One region of the Geobacillus sp. FSL K6-0789 genome, then DNA from elsewhere that is predicted to be linked to it. Evidence: riboswitches for the same ligand, from Rfam matches in the RefSeq annotation. Region 1 holds a riboswitch; the other holds the start of a gene.

Region 1 (7,259 bases):
AGTGGGTGATGATCAAACAGCCGAACTCGCTGCTGCGCATTTCGTTGACACCTTTGGCGACGATTTTGAGCGCGTCGATATCGAGGCCGGAGTCGATCTCGTCTAAAATGGCGATTTTCGGCTCAAGCATCATCAGCTGCAAAATTTCATTTCGCTTTTTCTCCCCGCCCGAGAATCCTTCGTTCAAGTAACGGTGCGCCATATCCGGGTTCATTTCGAGAAACGCCATTTTTTCATCGAGCTTGCGGATGAATTTCATGAGCGAAATTTCGTTGCCTTCGCCAAGCCGGGCGTTGATCGCCGCGCGCAAAAAGTCGGCGTTCGTCACTCCACTGATTTCGCTTGGGTATTGCATCGCCAAAAACAGGCCGGCGCGCGCCCGTTCGTCGACTTCCATCTCAAGGACATCCTGGCCGTCGAGCGTCACCGATCCTTCTGTCACTTCATATTTTGGATGGCCCATAATGGCCGATGCCAGCGTCGACTTCCCCGTTCCGTTCGGACCCATGATGGCGTGGATTTCCCCGCCTTTGACTTCCAAGTCCACTCCTTTTAAAATTTCTTTTCCCTCCACGGCGACGTGGAGATTGCGAATCGTCAATACCGCCATGCAGCATACCTCCAATTCTCAATTGAAAGTCAATTCACTCGCTTGTCTTCTAGCGATCGTTCATTCTCATTTTATTCTCATTATCATTTTATAACAAATGAAAACTACGTGCAACTTTCCCGCTCTGTTTTCACTGTGACCGTGTGAAAAAACAGCGCCTTTTACTATTTTACACGAAAACCGCAAGCTTGTACGAGTTTTTGCAAAAAAAGACCCCGTTTTTTCCGGAGTCTAGTGAGCCGCCCGCAGCTCGCGGAGGCATTCTTGCACAAGCGTCACCGCTTGGCTCATCGCCGCCCCGCCGCCAAACGCGGCCGCCACCGCGTATACTTCCAAAATTTCCTGTTCCGACGCTCCTTCATCAAGGCAGCCTTTCGCATGGTAAATCGTGCAATACTCATCTTGCGTCGCCAGGCTGATGCCAAGGGCGATCAATTGTTTTTCTTTTTTCGACAGCGCTCCCTCGGCAAAGCACGCTTCCGTAAACGCGTTAAACCGCTCGGCTACGTTCGAAAGTTTTTTGGGTGAACGCCTCTATCCCTTCTTTGTAGCGGTGAAGGGAGGATTCGACCGATGCATAAACGAATGGTATTGAAAGGGTGTGGAAACACCACCGTTTCGCCAACATCGACGGAATGTCATGATGAAAACGAATGGTTCTGTTCCACTCCCATCATCATAGGAAAGGGGGCAATGCCATTGATTCGTTGGGTTGTCTTTGCCTTAACCGCCGCTTTCGCTTCGTTTTTGGCATGGATCATCATCGGCAGCATTCTCGGTGAACACGGGGACGTCATCTTCAGTTTAACGACAGTGGTCGCCCTGCAAAACTGCGTCATCATCGTCATGCTCGCCGCCGTACTGGCGCGTTTGAACAACCGATGAAGCGCGGGAAAACAGACCGGCCGCGGCGTCTCTCCATCCAAAACGGTTTTGAACTTTCGGGCGGCTCTTTTTTGTGCAAAAAATAACGGAAGCGATTCGCTTCCGTTATTGATTGTTTGTCGCCGCTGGAATGACGGCGCCGTGGTATTTTTCTTTGATGAAATCTTGGATTTCTTTCGATTGCAGCACTTCGACAAGCGTTTTGATTTCTTTCCGGTTTTCATCGCCTTTGCGCACCGCCACAATGTTCACATACGGATTGTTTTTCGGCGACTCCACGGCGATCGGGTCTTTCGCCGGGTCCAAACCGGCGTCAAGCGCATAGTTGGCGTTGATCAAAACCGCATCGCCTTCGCCGTTTTTGTAAATTTGCGGCAGAAGTCCAGCATCGACGTCCGCTTTAAATTTCAAATGTTTCGGGTTTTCGACGATGTCGTTGACCGTCGCTTTCGTTTTATCGATGCCCGGTTTCAGCTTAATGAGCCCCTTTTCTTGCAGCATCGACAAAATGCGGCCATGGTCGGCGACCGAGTTGCTCATGATGATCGTCGCGCCGTCCGGCAGTTCTTCAATGCTTTTGTATTTTTTCGAGTATAAGCCGATCGGCTCGATATGAATGCTGCCGGCGTTGACGAAATCATAGCCGTACTCTTTCTTTTGCGATTCCAAATACGGAATGTGTTGGAAATAGTTGGCGTCGATTTGCTTCTCAGCCAGCGCTTTGTTCGGCAAGATGTAATCTTGGAACGTAATGATCTCCAAGTCGATGCCTTTTTCTTTCAAAATCGGTTTCGCTTTTTCCAAAATTTCCGCATGCGGCACGTTCGACGCACCGACTTTCAACTTCACCAATTTGCCGTCTTTGCCGCCTTCCGCGCTGTCGTTATTGTTGCCGCCGCATGCCGCCAAAGCGAGCACGAGAATGGCGGCGAGCAACACACCCAACCATTTCTTCATCAGTTGTTTCCCCCTTTATCGTTTATCGATTTTCGAAGTGACAAAGTCACCGATCAGCTGAATGATAAATACAATGACCAACACCAATACGGTTGCGACAAATGTCACATCGTTATGGTTGCGCTGGAACCCTTCCAAATACGCCAAGTTCCCAAGCCCGCCGGCGCCGATGGCTCCAGCCATCGCTGTATAGCTGACGAGCGACACCGCCGTCACCGTAATGCCGGAGACAAGCGCCGGCAATGACTCCGGCAGCAACACTTTCCAAATGATCGTCCACGTTGAGGCGCCCATCGCTTGGGCTGCTTCGATGACGCCTTTATCAATTTCGCGAAGGGCAATCTCCACCATGCGGGCGTAAAACGGTGCGGCCCCAATGATCAAAGCCGGCAGCGCCGCATTGGCGCCAAGCATCGTCCCGACGAGCCAGGTGGTAAACGGAATGAGCAAAATGATCAAAATAATAAACGGAATGGAGCGGAAAATGTTCACAAACGCCGCAATCACGGTATTGACAAACCGGTTTTCCCATAGGTTGCCCTTCGCTGTCAAAAATAGAAGCAAGCCAAGAACGATTCCGAGAACGAAAGTGGCCGCCACCGCCACTCCCGTCATATACAGCGTCTCGACCGTCGCCGCCCACATCGTCTCCCATTGGACGTTCGGCAGGAGGTTAGCGAGCATCGTGAATCACCTCCACCGCCACCTGCTGGCTTTGAATGTAGCCAAGCGCCCGGTCAATTTCATCCGCCGCCCCATTGATGTGCACAAACAGCACCCCATAAGCGCCTTGATGGGTTTGCGAAATTTTCCCTTGCAAAATATTCATATCGACGGCAAATTGCCGCACGACCTGGCTGATGAGCGGCTGGCCGGCCGCCGCGCCGACAAACGTCAGCTGCGCGATCAGCCCGCTCGGGTATTGGCCAAACAAATGGGAAATCGCCTCTTCCGTCTCTTCCGGCTCGACGAGCTGCTTGACGAACCGCTTCGTGATCGGCTGCTGCGGGTTGCGGAACACGTGCAACACGTCGCCTTGCTCAACGATTTTGCCGTTTTCCATCACGGCGACGCGGTCGCAAATTTTGCGGATGACGTGCATTTCATGGGTGATCAGCACGATCGTCAGCCCGAGCCGCTTGTTGATGTCAACGAGCAAGTCCAAAATCGCATCGGTCGTCTGCGGGTCCAACGCCGATGTCGCCTCGTCGCAAAGCAGCACTTTCGGGTTGTTGGCGAGCGCCCGGGCAATGCCGACACGCTGCTTTTGCCCGCCGCTCAACTGCGACGGATACGCCTCTTCCCGCCCCGTGAGCCCGACGAGCTCGATCAATTCATCGACCCGTTTTTGCCGCTCCGCTTTCGGAACACCCGCAATCTCGAGCGGAAACGCAATGTTTTCCCGCACTGTGCGCGACCAAAGCAAGTTGAAATGTTGGAAAATCATCCCGATCTCTTGACGCGCCTTGCGCAGCTCCCGCCCTTTGATGCGCCCCATGTCGCGGCCGGCGACGACCACCCGGCCACCCGTCGGCTTCTCGAGCCCATTGAGCAAGCGGATGAGCGTACTTTTCCCCGCGCCGCTGTAGCCGATAATGCCGAAAATTTCCCCTTCGCGAATCTCAAGCGACACATTGTCGACGGCCGTGACCGAGCCGTTAGCCGCTTGATAGATCTTTGTCACATGTTCGAGTGTAATCATCGTTTCACCTTCCTCCCCAAGGCGGCGGAGCGCAAAAAGAAAACCTTTCTGCCCGCAGAGAACAGAAAGGTATTGTGCACCATTCCGTCTCTTATCTCTCAAAGCAGGCCGCTTTGTGTGAATTGGCACCTTTTCAGCGCACGCGCTGACGGTTGCCGGGCTTCATTGGGCACATCCCTCCACCTCTCTTGATAAGAGCGCAACAATCGCCTATTCGATTGACTACAACTGTGATTGTATCACCTTGTGTCGAACATTGTCAATAAAAATTTCACCCAACATGCCGATATGGCTTAGCCAAATGGAGGAGCGACTCAAGCAGCAACAGATGACGAAAGCTTCCCGATACATGCACTTCGCGCAGCCGGACGAGCTGCTGCAGCTTCAGCTCGCCGTCTAAAAGCGAGCAAAGTGCTTTTTTGGAGCCGTGCACCGTCAAGACGTTCCGTTCATCAGGTTCCCTTCCGGCAGTAAGCTCCTTGCCGAGCGCCACCATGGCGGTCTCTTCCTCGCTTTCAAAGCGAACATACAGCTGCTCATCCGGCAAAATCGGCAACAAATGGCGCAACGTTTGCATCCGTTCCATAAACTGTCCTACCAACTCGCACATTTCCATTGAGCATCCTCCCCCCATCTCCTTTGTCCTTTTATTTCCATGCCGAAGGGGGAGAATCCTTTACAAAAATCTCGACAGCCGCCGTGGCGAACCAACGCCGTTTTTGTCATTTCCCATGAAATGTGTCAAACGGCGTCAAAAAATGGCGGATCGTCAACGCGGCAAACGGGCGCGGATTGCTTCGTACAAATAAGGGACCGAATGGAACGCATACCATTTGCCGATGATCTCTCCGCCGGCGAAAAGAAGCAAGCACGGAACGCTTTCAATTTTCCACGCCGCCGCCTGCTCGGGGATGTAGTTGATGTCCGTTTCGCAAAACGGTATGTCCGGAAACAATTGTTCTAGGACAACAAGCATGCGCCTCGCCAACTGGCACGTGCCGCACAGTGGGGTATACAACGAAAGAGCGAGAAGCGGCTCCCCTTCCACCATTCGCTTAATATCGTTTCGACCGATTGTGTTCACTCGCCTCTTCCTCTCATGAACGATTCGATACGGACGTCAAAATGGGCGCGCAGCAGCACATGCGCCAAATGCCAGATCGGGGCGGCGGCCACTTCGCGATACGCCCGGTCAATGTAAATATGCCCTGCTTCCGGAAACACCCGGCGGAACTGCCGGCGCAATTTTTCCCCCGCCTCGTCGGCATCGGCGAGCACGTACACATCCCGCCCTTCGAGTTCATCGGCCAGCTCCTCAAGGCGCGCATCGCTGATCGTGCCGTTCGTGCAAATGATGACAACCGGCTCGTTCAGCACGGCCGCCACTTTTTCCTTATCTGACCGCCCTTCCACAATAATCACTTTTTCCACCTGTCGCATGTCCGACCCACCTAACGTGAATGAGGATACAATATTGTATGGCAACAGAAAAGCAACGGCCATCCGCCGTTGCCTCCTAACACCAGCCCGCCTCCCCGTCGCAGTCGACATATTTTTGATCCGGTTCAACGGTAGCGGTGACCCATTTTCAAATTTTCCCATTTGTTCGCTTTATCCGTTTTTCCACGCTACAGCCGCAGGAAGCGGAAGGCGGCCGATGAGCTCGCCTCCCTCGTACAGTTCGATCGTGCGGCCGTTCCATTTGCCGGTGACCCGGTCCGTGACATCCAGTTGCTTCGTTTGCAACACCATCACGAGCACCCCTTTTTCATCACATTCCGGTATGTATAGGGGGCCCGGTTCGAAGCGAACTTTGCAGGAACGTTTATCCTTCGTTGATCATCGCTTCGTATTGTTCGGCCGTCAACAAGTTGTCCACTTCACTTAAGTCTTTCGGCTCAATAACGATCATCCATGCTTTTTCATACGGTGATTCGTTCACATATTCCGGATTGTCGTTCAACGCTTCGTTCACTTCGACGACCGTGCCGCTGATCGGCGCATACAATTCCGAGACGGTTTTCACCGACTCAACGCTGCCGAACGGCTCGTTCGCTGTCAGTTCCGCGCCGACTTCCGGCAGCTCGACAAACACGATGTCGCCCAGCTCCGATTGGGCGAAATCGGTGATGCCGATGCGCACTTTATCCCCTTCGACGCGCACCCACTCATGCTCTTTCGAATAACGGAGTTCTTTCGGCGTGTTCATTAAATCCCTCCAGTGCGGCAAGTTGTGTTCTTTTTCATCATAACCGATTTTTCGCCAAAACTCACTGAATTCATTTCATTTCGGCCAAATTTTTTATGTTTCCGTCGAAACGCGCCCGGCAAAACACGATTCGTAGTCTTGTTCGCGGAATCCGACCACGACCCGCTCGCCGTCCGTTAAAATCGGCCGCTTGACGAGCATGCCGTCCGAGGCGAGCCACGTGAGCATCTCGTCTTCCGAGGCGCCATCGAGCTTGTCTTTCAATCCGAGTTCGCGGTATTTCATGCCGCTTGTATTGAAAAATTTTTTGAGCGGCAGCCCGCTTTTTCGATGCAAGTCGGCGAGCTGTTCTTTCGTCAGCGGCTCGTCGACCAAATGCACCGTTTGCACCTCAATGCCGTGTTCATCGAGCCAACGCTTCGCCTTCCGGCACGTTCCGCATTTTGGATACCAGTAGAGCGTCAGCGCCATCCGCATTCCTCCCTTTCATTCGACGGCTTGGAATTCATGGAAAAAGAAGCACCAGGCAAACGCCTGGCACTTCCCATTATCACACAATATACCGTTCCGCTTCAATGAGGGCGGCAGCCGCCTCGCGTTTTTTCGCGATCACATTGATCGGCGTATGGCGCGTAAACCGGCGGAGAGCGGCGAGCATCATCCGCAGCGTGTCGCCTTGTTCGACGGCGACAAGCGTTTCTTTCGCATGCCCCTCAATTTCATCCTATTTCGCGCAGGAGACTCCCACTTCAACGACCAAAGGGAGTAAGTGGGAGAGGAATGCGCGTTCCCCTTTTCTTTTGTGTATGATATAATAAAGGCGTGGAGAAAACCGTTTAATAAAGGCACTCCAATAACGGCTACTCGATGTATGGAGTTGGTTACAGGAAACGTTG
Region 2 (7,259 bases), 950 kb from region 1:
TCCGTTTTTTCATCATTTTCTTTCCCTAGGGGCCAGCCGATGATCGCGGACGATCGCGTCAAGCAAATGCTCGCAGCCGGAGCGAATCAAGCGGTACACTTCGGCAAAATTCCCGGTATAATACGGATCCGGCACATCGTCTTTTTCCCGATCCGGGACAAAATCAAGCAGCCGGGCGATCACCGCCGGCGAATTCGGCCCGGCGAGCCGGCGCAAATCGCTCAAATTGGCGGCGTCCATGGCGATGATGTAATCAAATTCCTCCAAGTCGCGGCGCCCGACTTGCCGGGCGCGGATGCCGGAATAGTCAATGTCGTTTTCACTCAAAATCCGCCTTGTCCCCTCATGCGGCGGCTCCCCGACATGCCAGCTGCCCGTTCCCGCTGAATCAACGACAATCTGTCCGTCAAGCCCCCGTTCGTTCACCAAATGACGGAATACCGCTTCCGCCATCGGCGAACGGCAAATGTTGCCGAGGCAAACAAACAACACTTTGACCATCGAAGCAGCCACTCCTTTCCATCCCGTTTTCTTGGCATTAGTTTTCCCTTTTCATCCAAGCGCTTGATAGCTGCTTTCTAGCAGCTCGTGCACATGCACCTATATTTTACCACCTAACGCTGGCGCGGACTATATTGCCTCTCCCCTTTTTCACCGCCGGTGTGGTACAATACATGATAACCTGCCACGAAAGGAGCGAAACCATGGATTTATCGAAACCGTCCGCAGAAAACGTCGAATATATCGTTGAACAACTGAAGAAAAAATTAAAAGTGCTCAATTTTGATGCGATTAAGCCGGCCCATTTTTCCGAGGCATGGTATGACGAACTGAAAGACATTTACGACATGGTCATGAAGCGTGAAACGTTCAGTTCAAGCGAAATACAGGCCATTGTTGAGGAGCTCGGAAGCCTGCGCAAGCGGTAATCCTCTCCTTCCGTCACCGGATGGAAGCATCGCGAAGCTGCCTATGTATATAAAAAAATTCCTATCGAAAAACTAGGATTGACATTAGCGCCAATTGTGTTAAAATTTAATCAATATAAATTACATACGCTTATCAAGAGCGGGGGAGGGACTGGCCCGATGAACTCCGGCAACCTGCCGCGTTTGGCAAGGTGCTAATTCCAGCAAAATGGGATCCATTTTGGAAGATAAGGCGTCCCTCGTTCTTCCGCTCTTTCCGAAATGGAAGGGGCGTTTTTATCGCCAGGCTGCCCGTTGCCGGATGAATATCCGACTAATTATGTTGATTTTCTTTGTTTTTTAAGGAGGGGGAAACGATGCTCACATATGACCAATGGGAAACGGCCGAAAAACCGTCTTTTCCGTCCGATGATGAAACGAAAGGGGCGTTGGCTGTCCTTGCTTGGGCGTACCGCGAATACGGCGATGACATTGTCTATGCGTGCAGTTTCGGCATTGAAGGGATTGTGCTCATTGATTTGATTTTCCAAGTCAAGCCGGATGCGGAAATCGTCTTTTTGGATACAGGGATGCATTTCCAAGAGACGTACGACACGATCGCGAACGTACAGGAAAAATACCCGTCGCTCCGCATCGTGATGAAACAGCCGCACTTGACGCTGGAGGAGCAGGCTGCACAGTTCGGCGATGAACTATGGAAACGCGATCCGAACAAATGCTGTGAGTTGCGCAAAGTCATTCCGCTGCGGGAAGTCTTGACCGGCGTCACCGCCTGGATTTCCGGCTTGCGCCGCGAACAGTCGCCGACGCGGCGCCATGTCGAGTACATCAATAAAGACGACAAATTCCGCTCCATTAAAGTGTGCCCGCTCATTCATTGGACGTGGAAAGACGTTTGGAATTACGTATATAAACAAGGTCTTCCGTACAACGTGCTCCATGACCGGGGCTACCCGAGCATCGGCTGCGCCCCTTGCACAGCGCCGGCATCGGATCCGAACGATTTGCGCTCCGGGCGCTGGGCCGGCCAGGGGAAAACGGAGTGCGGGCTCCATCTCACATAAGGGGAGAACAACTATATGCTCCTTGCCATTGCCTTTATTGTGTCCTTTTTCTTCGCCATGAACATCGGGGCGAGCGGCGCGGCCGCCTCGATGGGCGTCGCGTACGGGTCGGGCGCCATTCCGAAAAAGTCGATGGCCCTCCTTCTTTGCGGCATCGGCGTGTTTCTCGGCAGCCTTGGCGGCGGAGAAGTAGTGAAAACGATCGGGTCGGGCATTATTCCGTCTTCGATCCTCACCGTCAAAATCGTCGTCATCATTTTAACGGCGGCGGCCATTTCACTTTTTGCGGCGAACATCATGGGCATTCCGCTCTCGACGAGCGAGATCACCGTTGGATCAGTCGTCGGTGTTGGCATCGCCTATCAGGCGTTGTACTTTCATAAGCTGCTGTTTATCGTGTCGGTATGGATCGTGATCCCGATCGTCGCCTTTTCGTTTACGCTGGCTGTCGGCAAATGGTTTTTGACGCTCAAGCGAAAATATCCGCAGCTTGAACAAGGGCGCTGGCAAAAAACATTCATGGCCTTGCTCGTTGTCACGGGCTTTCTCGAGGCGTTTTCCGCCGGCATGAACAATGTGGCCAATGCCGTCGGGCCGCTCGTCGGCGCCGGGCTGATGGCGGTCGGGCCGGCAACTATCTTCGGCGGCTTGTTTGTCGCTGCCGGCGCCCTGTTGCTTGGGCATCGCGTGTTAGAAACAAACGGAAAGAAAATTACAAACTTCTCCCCGTTTGAAGGAATCGCCATTTCCGGCACGGGAGCCGTGCTCGTCATCATTTCGTCGCTGTTTGGTTTGCCTGTTCCGCTTACGCAGATTACGACATCGGCGATCATCGGCATCGGCACGGCGAAAAGCGGGATGTCGATTTGGCAAAAGCGGATTGTCGTGCAACTGTTGAAAGTGTGGTTTGTTTCGCCAATATTTTCCCTTGTCATTTCGTACAGCCTTGTGAAACTGTTGCTTGACAGCGATGTTTACACGGTGATTGCCATCTTCAGCGTCTGCCTGGCGACGCTTGGCGTCATCAGCTTAAAAAAAACAGTCGCCGAAGAAGAGCGTTCGCTTCATGAACATGGCGGCGGCATTTAATGAACATCTATCAATCTAGGAGGTTATGAACATGAGTTTGAGCATTCCGCATGGCGGCACATTGATCAACCGTTGGAATCCGGATTACCCAATCGATGAAGCAACGAAAACGATCGAGCTGTCCAAAGCCGAACTAAGCGACCTTGAGCTGATCGGCACAGGCGCCTACAGCCCGCTCACCGGGTTTTTAACGAAAGCCGATTACGATGCGGTCGTAGAAACGATGCGCCTCGCTGATGGCACTGTCTGGAGCATTCCAATCACGCTGGCGGTGACGGAAGAAAAAGCGAGTGAACTCACTGTCGGCGACAAAGCGAAACTCGTTTATGGCGGCGACGTCTACGGCGTCATTGAAATCACCGATATTTACCGCCCGGATAAAACGAAAGAAGCCAAGCTCGTCTATAAAACCGATGAACTCGCTCACCCGGGCGTGCGCAAGCTGTTTGAAAAACCAGATGTGTACGTCGGCGGAGCGGTTACGCTCGTCAAACGGACCGACAAAGGCCAGTTTGCTCCGTTTTATTTCGATCCGGCCGAAACGCGGAAACGATTTGCCGAACTCGGCTGGAATACCGTCGTCGGCTTCCAAACACGCAACCCGGTTCACCGCGCCCATGAATACATTCAAAAATGCGCGCTTGAAATCGTGGACGGCTTGTTTTTAAACCCGCTCGTCGGCGAAACGAAAGCGGACGATATTCCGGCCGACATCCGGATGGAAAGCTATCAAGTGCTGCTGGAAAACTATTATCCGAAAGACCGCGTTTTCTTGGGCGTCTTCCAAGCTGCGATGCGCTATGCCGGTCCGCGCGAAGCGATTTTCCATGCCATGGTGCGGAAAAACTTCGGCTGCACGCACTTCATCGTCGGCCGCGACCATGCGGGCGTCGGCAACTATTACGGCACGTATGATGCGCAAAAAATCTTCTCGAACTTTACAGCCGAAGAGCTTGGCATTACACCGCTCTTTTTCGAACACAGCTTTTATTGCACGAAATGCGAAGGCATGGCATCGACGAAAACATGCCCGCACGACGCGCAATATCACGTTGTCCTTTCTGGCACGAAAGTCCGTGAAATGTTGCGTAACGGCCAAGTGCCGCCGAGCACATTCAGCCGTCCGGAAGTGGCCGCCGTTTTGATCAAAGGGCTGCAAGAACGCGAAACGGTCACCCCGTCGACACGCTAAAGGAGGAGCGAGATGAGCACGAATATCGTTTGGCATCATACATCGGTGACAAAAGAAGATCGCCGCCAACGCAACGGCCATCATAGCGCCGTCCTTTGGTTCACCGGCCTGTCCGGATCCGGCAAATCGACGGTGGCGAACGCCGTCTCCAGACGGCTGTTTGAGCTTGGCATTCAAAATTACGTTCTCGATGGTGACAATATCCGCCACGGGCTCAATAAAGACCTCGGCTTTTCCGCCGCCGATCGGACAGAAAACATCCGCCGCATCGGCGAAGTCGCCAAACTGTTTGTCGACAGCGGCCAGTTCGTGTTAACGGCATTCATTTCGCCGTTTGCCGAAGACCGGGCGCTCGTTCGCCGCTTAGTCGAGGAAGACGAATTCATTGAGATATATGTCAACTGCCCGATTGAGGAGTGCGAGAAGCGCGATCCAAAGGGGCTGTATCAAAAAGCGCGCCGCGGGGAAATCCGCGAATTCACCGGCATCGATTCGCCGTATGAAGCGCCGGAAGCGCCGGAGCTGACCATCGAAACGCATCGTTATTCGGTGGACGAATGTGTCGAGCAAGTGCTCGCGTATTTGCGGGAGCGCGGATTCATCCCCGCATTGGAAACCCATTAACGATACCGTGTTTCCCACTCGAAAAAAGAGTGGGAGACGATTTTACAAAGTCGTTTTCATGCCACGGCCAGGCGTTTACAATGAACATCAACGGAACGTTTGCGCTGCTGCCGGCAGCTGACGGGATCACGACAGAAAGGGCTGAAACAACGATGGGGAAAGTATATTTGGTCGGGGCCGGCCCCGGCGATCCGGAACTCATTACCGTCAAAGGGTTGAAATGCATTCAACAAGCCGACGTCATTTTGTACGACCGCCTCATTAATGAGGACTTGCTGGCATATGCCAAGCCAGACGCTGAACTCATTTTTTGCGGCAAGCTGCCCGGCTACCATGCTATGCAGCAGGAAACGATCAACCGTTCACTCGTTCTGCATGCAAAAAAAGGAAAAACAGTTGTCCGTTTAAAAGGCGGCGATCCGTTTGTGTTCGGGCGCGGCGGTGAAGAGGCGGAAGCGCTCGTTCAGCACGGGATCGAGTTTGAGATCGTCCCTGGCGTCACATCGGCCATCGCGGCGGCCGCTTACGCCGGTATTCCTGTCACCCATCGCGAGTTCAGCTCCAGCGTCGCCTTTGTCACGGGGCATCGCCGCGACGGAACCCGCGAAGACATTAAGTGGGAAAGCCTCACCAAAGGCATTGATACGATCGCCATTTACATGGGCGTCCACAATTTGCCATACATTTGCGGTCAGCTGATTAAATACGGCAAGGCGCCGGATACGCCGACGGCGATCATTCAGTGGGGAACGACCCCCATCCAGCGCACGGTCACCGGCACGCTGTCGACAATCGCCGCTATTGCCGCCAAAGAACGCATCGAAAATCCAAGCATGGTCATCATCGGGGATGTCGTCCGGCTGCGCGCCAACATTCAATGGTTTGAGCGGTTGTTGTCATCATCGGCAGCCGCTGGCGCCACCTCGTGAGGCAATGGCGATGGAAGCCATTTTGTACGTCAGCCACGGCAGCCGGGTTCCGGCTGCGCGCCGAGAAGCAGCCCGCTTCGTTGAACAATGCAAGGCGGCCATCGACATCCCGATTCAAGAACTGTGCTTCGTTGAGCTGGCTGAGCCGGATATTGCGACCGGCGTTGACCGTTGCGCCGCCCAAGGGGCAACCCGTGTGATCGTCATCCCGTTGCTGCTTCTATCCGCCGGACATGCCAAACAGGACATTCCGGCTGCGCTTAAAGCAGCGAAACAGCGCCATCCGTCTTTGGAGATCGTCTGCGGAGCGCCGTTTGGCGTCCACGATGCAATGATTGACATCATCATCGACCGCATCGGCGAGCAGCCGGCGCCGCTTGACCATGAATCAATGGTTCTGCTGATTGGCCGCGGCAGCAGCGACCCGGATACGAAGCGCGACATCGCCGCTATCGCCCGGCGCTTGCAAGAAAAAACGAGCGTGCCGCACGTTGACGTTTGTTTTCTCGCCGCCATCCGCCCGACGCTTGACGAAGGGTTCAAGCGGGCGCAGGCATCCATATACCGGCGCGTCTTTATCGTGCCGTATTTGCTGTTTACCGGCGTTTTAATGAAAACAGTCGAACGGAAGCTGCAAGCGATGCCTGTTTCCGATCAACAGTGGCATTTATGCTCATACTTAGGGTATCATCCGCGGCTTGTAACGCTCATTCAACAACAGGTGCAGGCGCTGTCGGCAGCGAAAAAAGGAGCTTGAGCAGACAAGCTCCTTTTTTCATGGTATGATGGAAGCGAAGCGACCGCAGCGAAGGAGGGCTTCAATCATGATGAAACGGGTTCATGTCATGGTCGAAGGGCGCGTGCAAGGCGTCGGGTTTCGCTATTTCGTCCAACACGAAGCGCTCAAACGCCAGCTGACCGGCTGGGTGAAAAACAACGATGACGGGACGGTGGAGATGGAAGTCCAAGGGCATGAAAGCGCGCTCCAACTGTTTTTGGATACGATTGAAGCCGGCACGATGTTTGCCAAAGTTTCCCGCATGCACGTTGAGCCGCGCCCCGTCCGCCCTGACGAAACTAAGTTCCGCATTGTGTACGGAAGCGGCATTTGACTGTTGCACCGCTTGGATCTATTCCCAGCGCAGACGTTGTCCGTCTGCCGTCAAGCGCTCTTTCCACCAATGAAAAAGCGGGATCACCATCCGTCCTGCTTAAGCCGGCCGCAATGCGGCGCCGCATATTGAAAACACGTCTCCAAAATGGCCGTATTCGCACGCTCATTTTTTTGCTGCGCTTCACGGCAAAACGGATGGAATACATCGACAGCCGCTTGCGGGTACTCCCCGCATATGTCCACGCCGAGCACTTTTTTATAGAATAGCAGAAGGCGCAAACAAGCGAGCAGCCGGGAAAGCGGCATCATCCCCTGATC

Evidence for each region. Region 1 has a riboswitch for S-adenosylmethionine ahead of NSQ51_RS14330 (methionine ABC transporter ATP-binding protein). Riboswitches for the same ligand answer to the same signal wherever they lie in the genome.
Region 2: another riboswitch for S-adenosylmethionine. It lies ahead of NSQ51_RS02450 (phosphoadenylyl-sulfate reductase); the one in region 1 lies ahead of NSQ51_RS14330 (methionine ABC transporter ATP-binding protein).

Annotation. Positions count from the first base shown of each region.
Region 1 covers NZ_CP151966.1:2,681,922-2,689,180, forward strand. The annotation lists gene sufC (Fe-S cluster assembly ATPase SufC) at 1-610, opposite strand, end outside; partial or broken gene NSQ51_RS14310 (carboxymuconolactone decarboxylase family protein) at 842-1,238, opposite strand; gene NSQ51_RS14315 (hypothetical protein) at 1,304-1,495, shown strand; gene NSQ51_RS14320 (MetQ/NlpA family ABC transporter substrate-binding protein) at 1,601-2,452, opposite strand; gene NSQ51_RS14325 (methionine ABC transporter permease) at 2,468-3,136, opposite strand; gene NSQ51_RS14330 (methionine ABC transporter ATP-binding protein) at 3,126-4,154, opposite strand; SAM riboswitch class I at 4,243-4,352, opposite strand; gene NSQ51_RS14335 (hypothetical protein) at 4,426-4,770, opposite strand; gene NSQ51_RS14340 (thioredoxin family protein) at 4,924-5,238, opposite strand; gene NSQ51_RS14345 (toprim domain-containing protein) at 5,235-5,594, opposite strand; gene NSQ51_RS14350 (DUF2553 family protein) at 5,766-5,906, opposite strand; gene gcvH (glycine cleavage system protein GcvH) at 5,980-6,363, opposite strand; gene NSQ51_RS14360 (arsenate reductase family protein) at 6,457-6,834, opposite strand.
Region 2 covers NZ_CP151966.1:481,912-489,170, reverse strand. The annotation lists gene NSQ51_RS02460 (low molecular weight protein-tyrosine-phosphatase) at 13-501, opposite strand; gene NSQ51_RS02455 (DUF1128 domain-containing protein) at 705-929, shown strand; SAM riboswitch class I at 1,057-1,163, shown strand; gene NSQ51_RS02450 (phosphoadenylyl-sulfate reductase) at 1,286-1,993, shown strand; gene NSQ51_RS02445 (inorganic phosphate transporter) at 2,009-3,082, shown strand; gene sat (sulfate adenylyltransferase) at 3,114-4,274, shown strand; gene cysC (adenylyl-sulfate kinase) at 4,287-4,898, shown strand; gene cobA (uroporphyrinogen-III C-methyltransferase) at 5,051-5,827, shown strand; gene NSQ51_RS02425 (sirohydrochlorin chelatase) at 5,838-6,584, shown strand; gene NSQ51_RS02420 (acylphosphatase) at 6,655-6,939, shown strand; gene NSQ51_RS02415 (arginase family protein) at 7,023-7,259, opposite strand, start outside.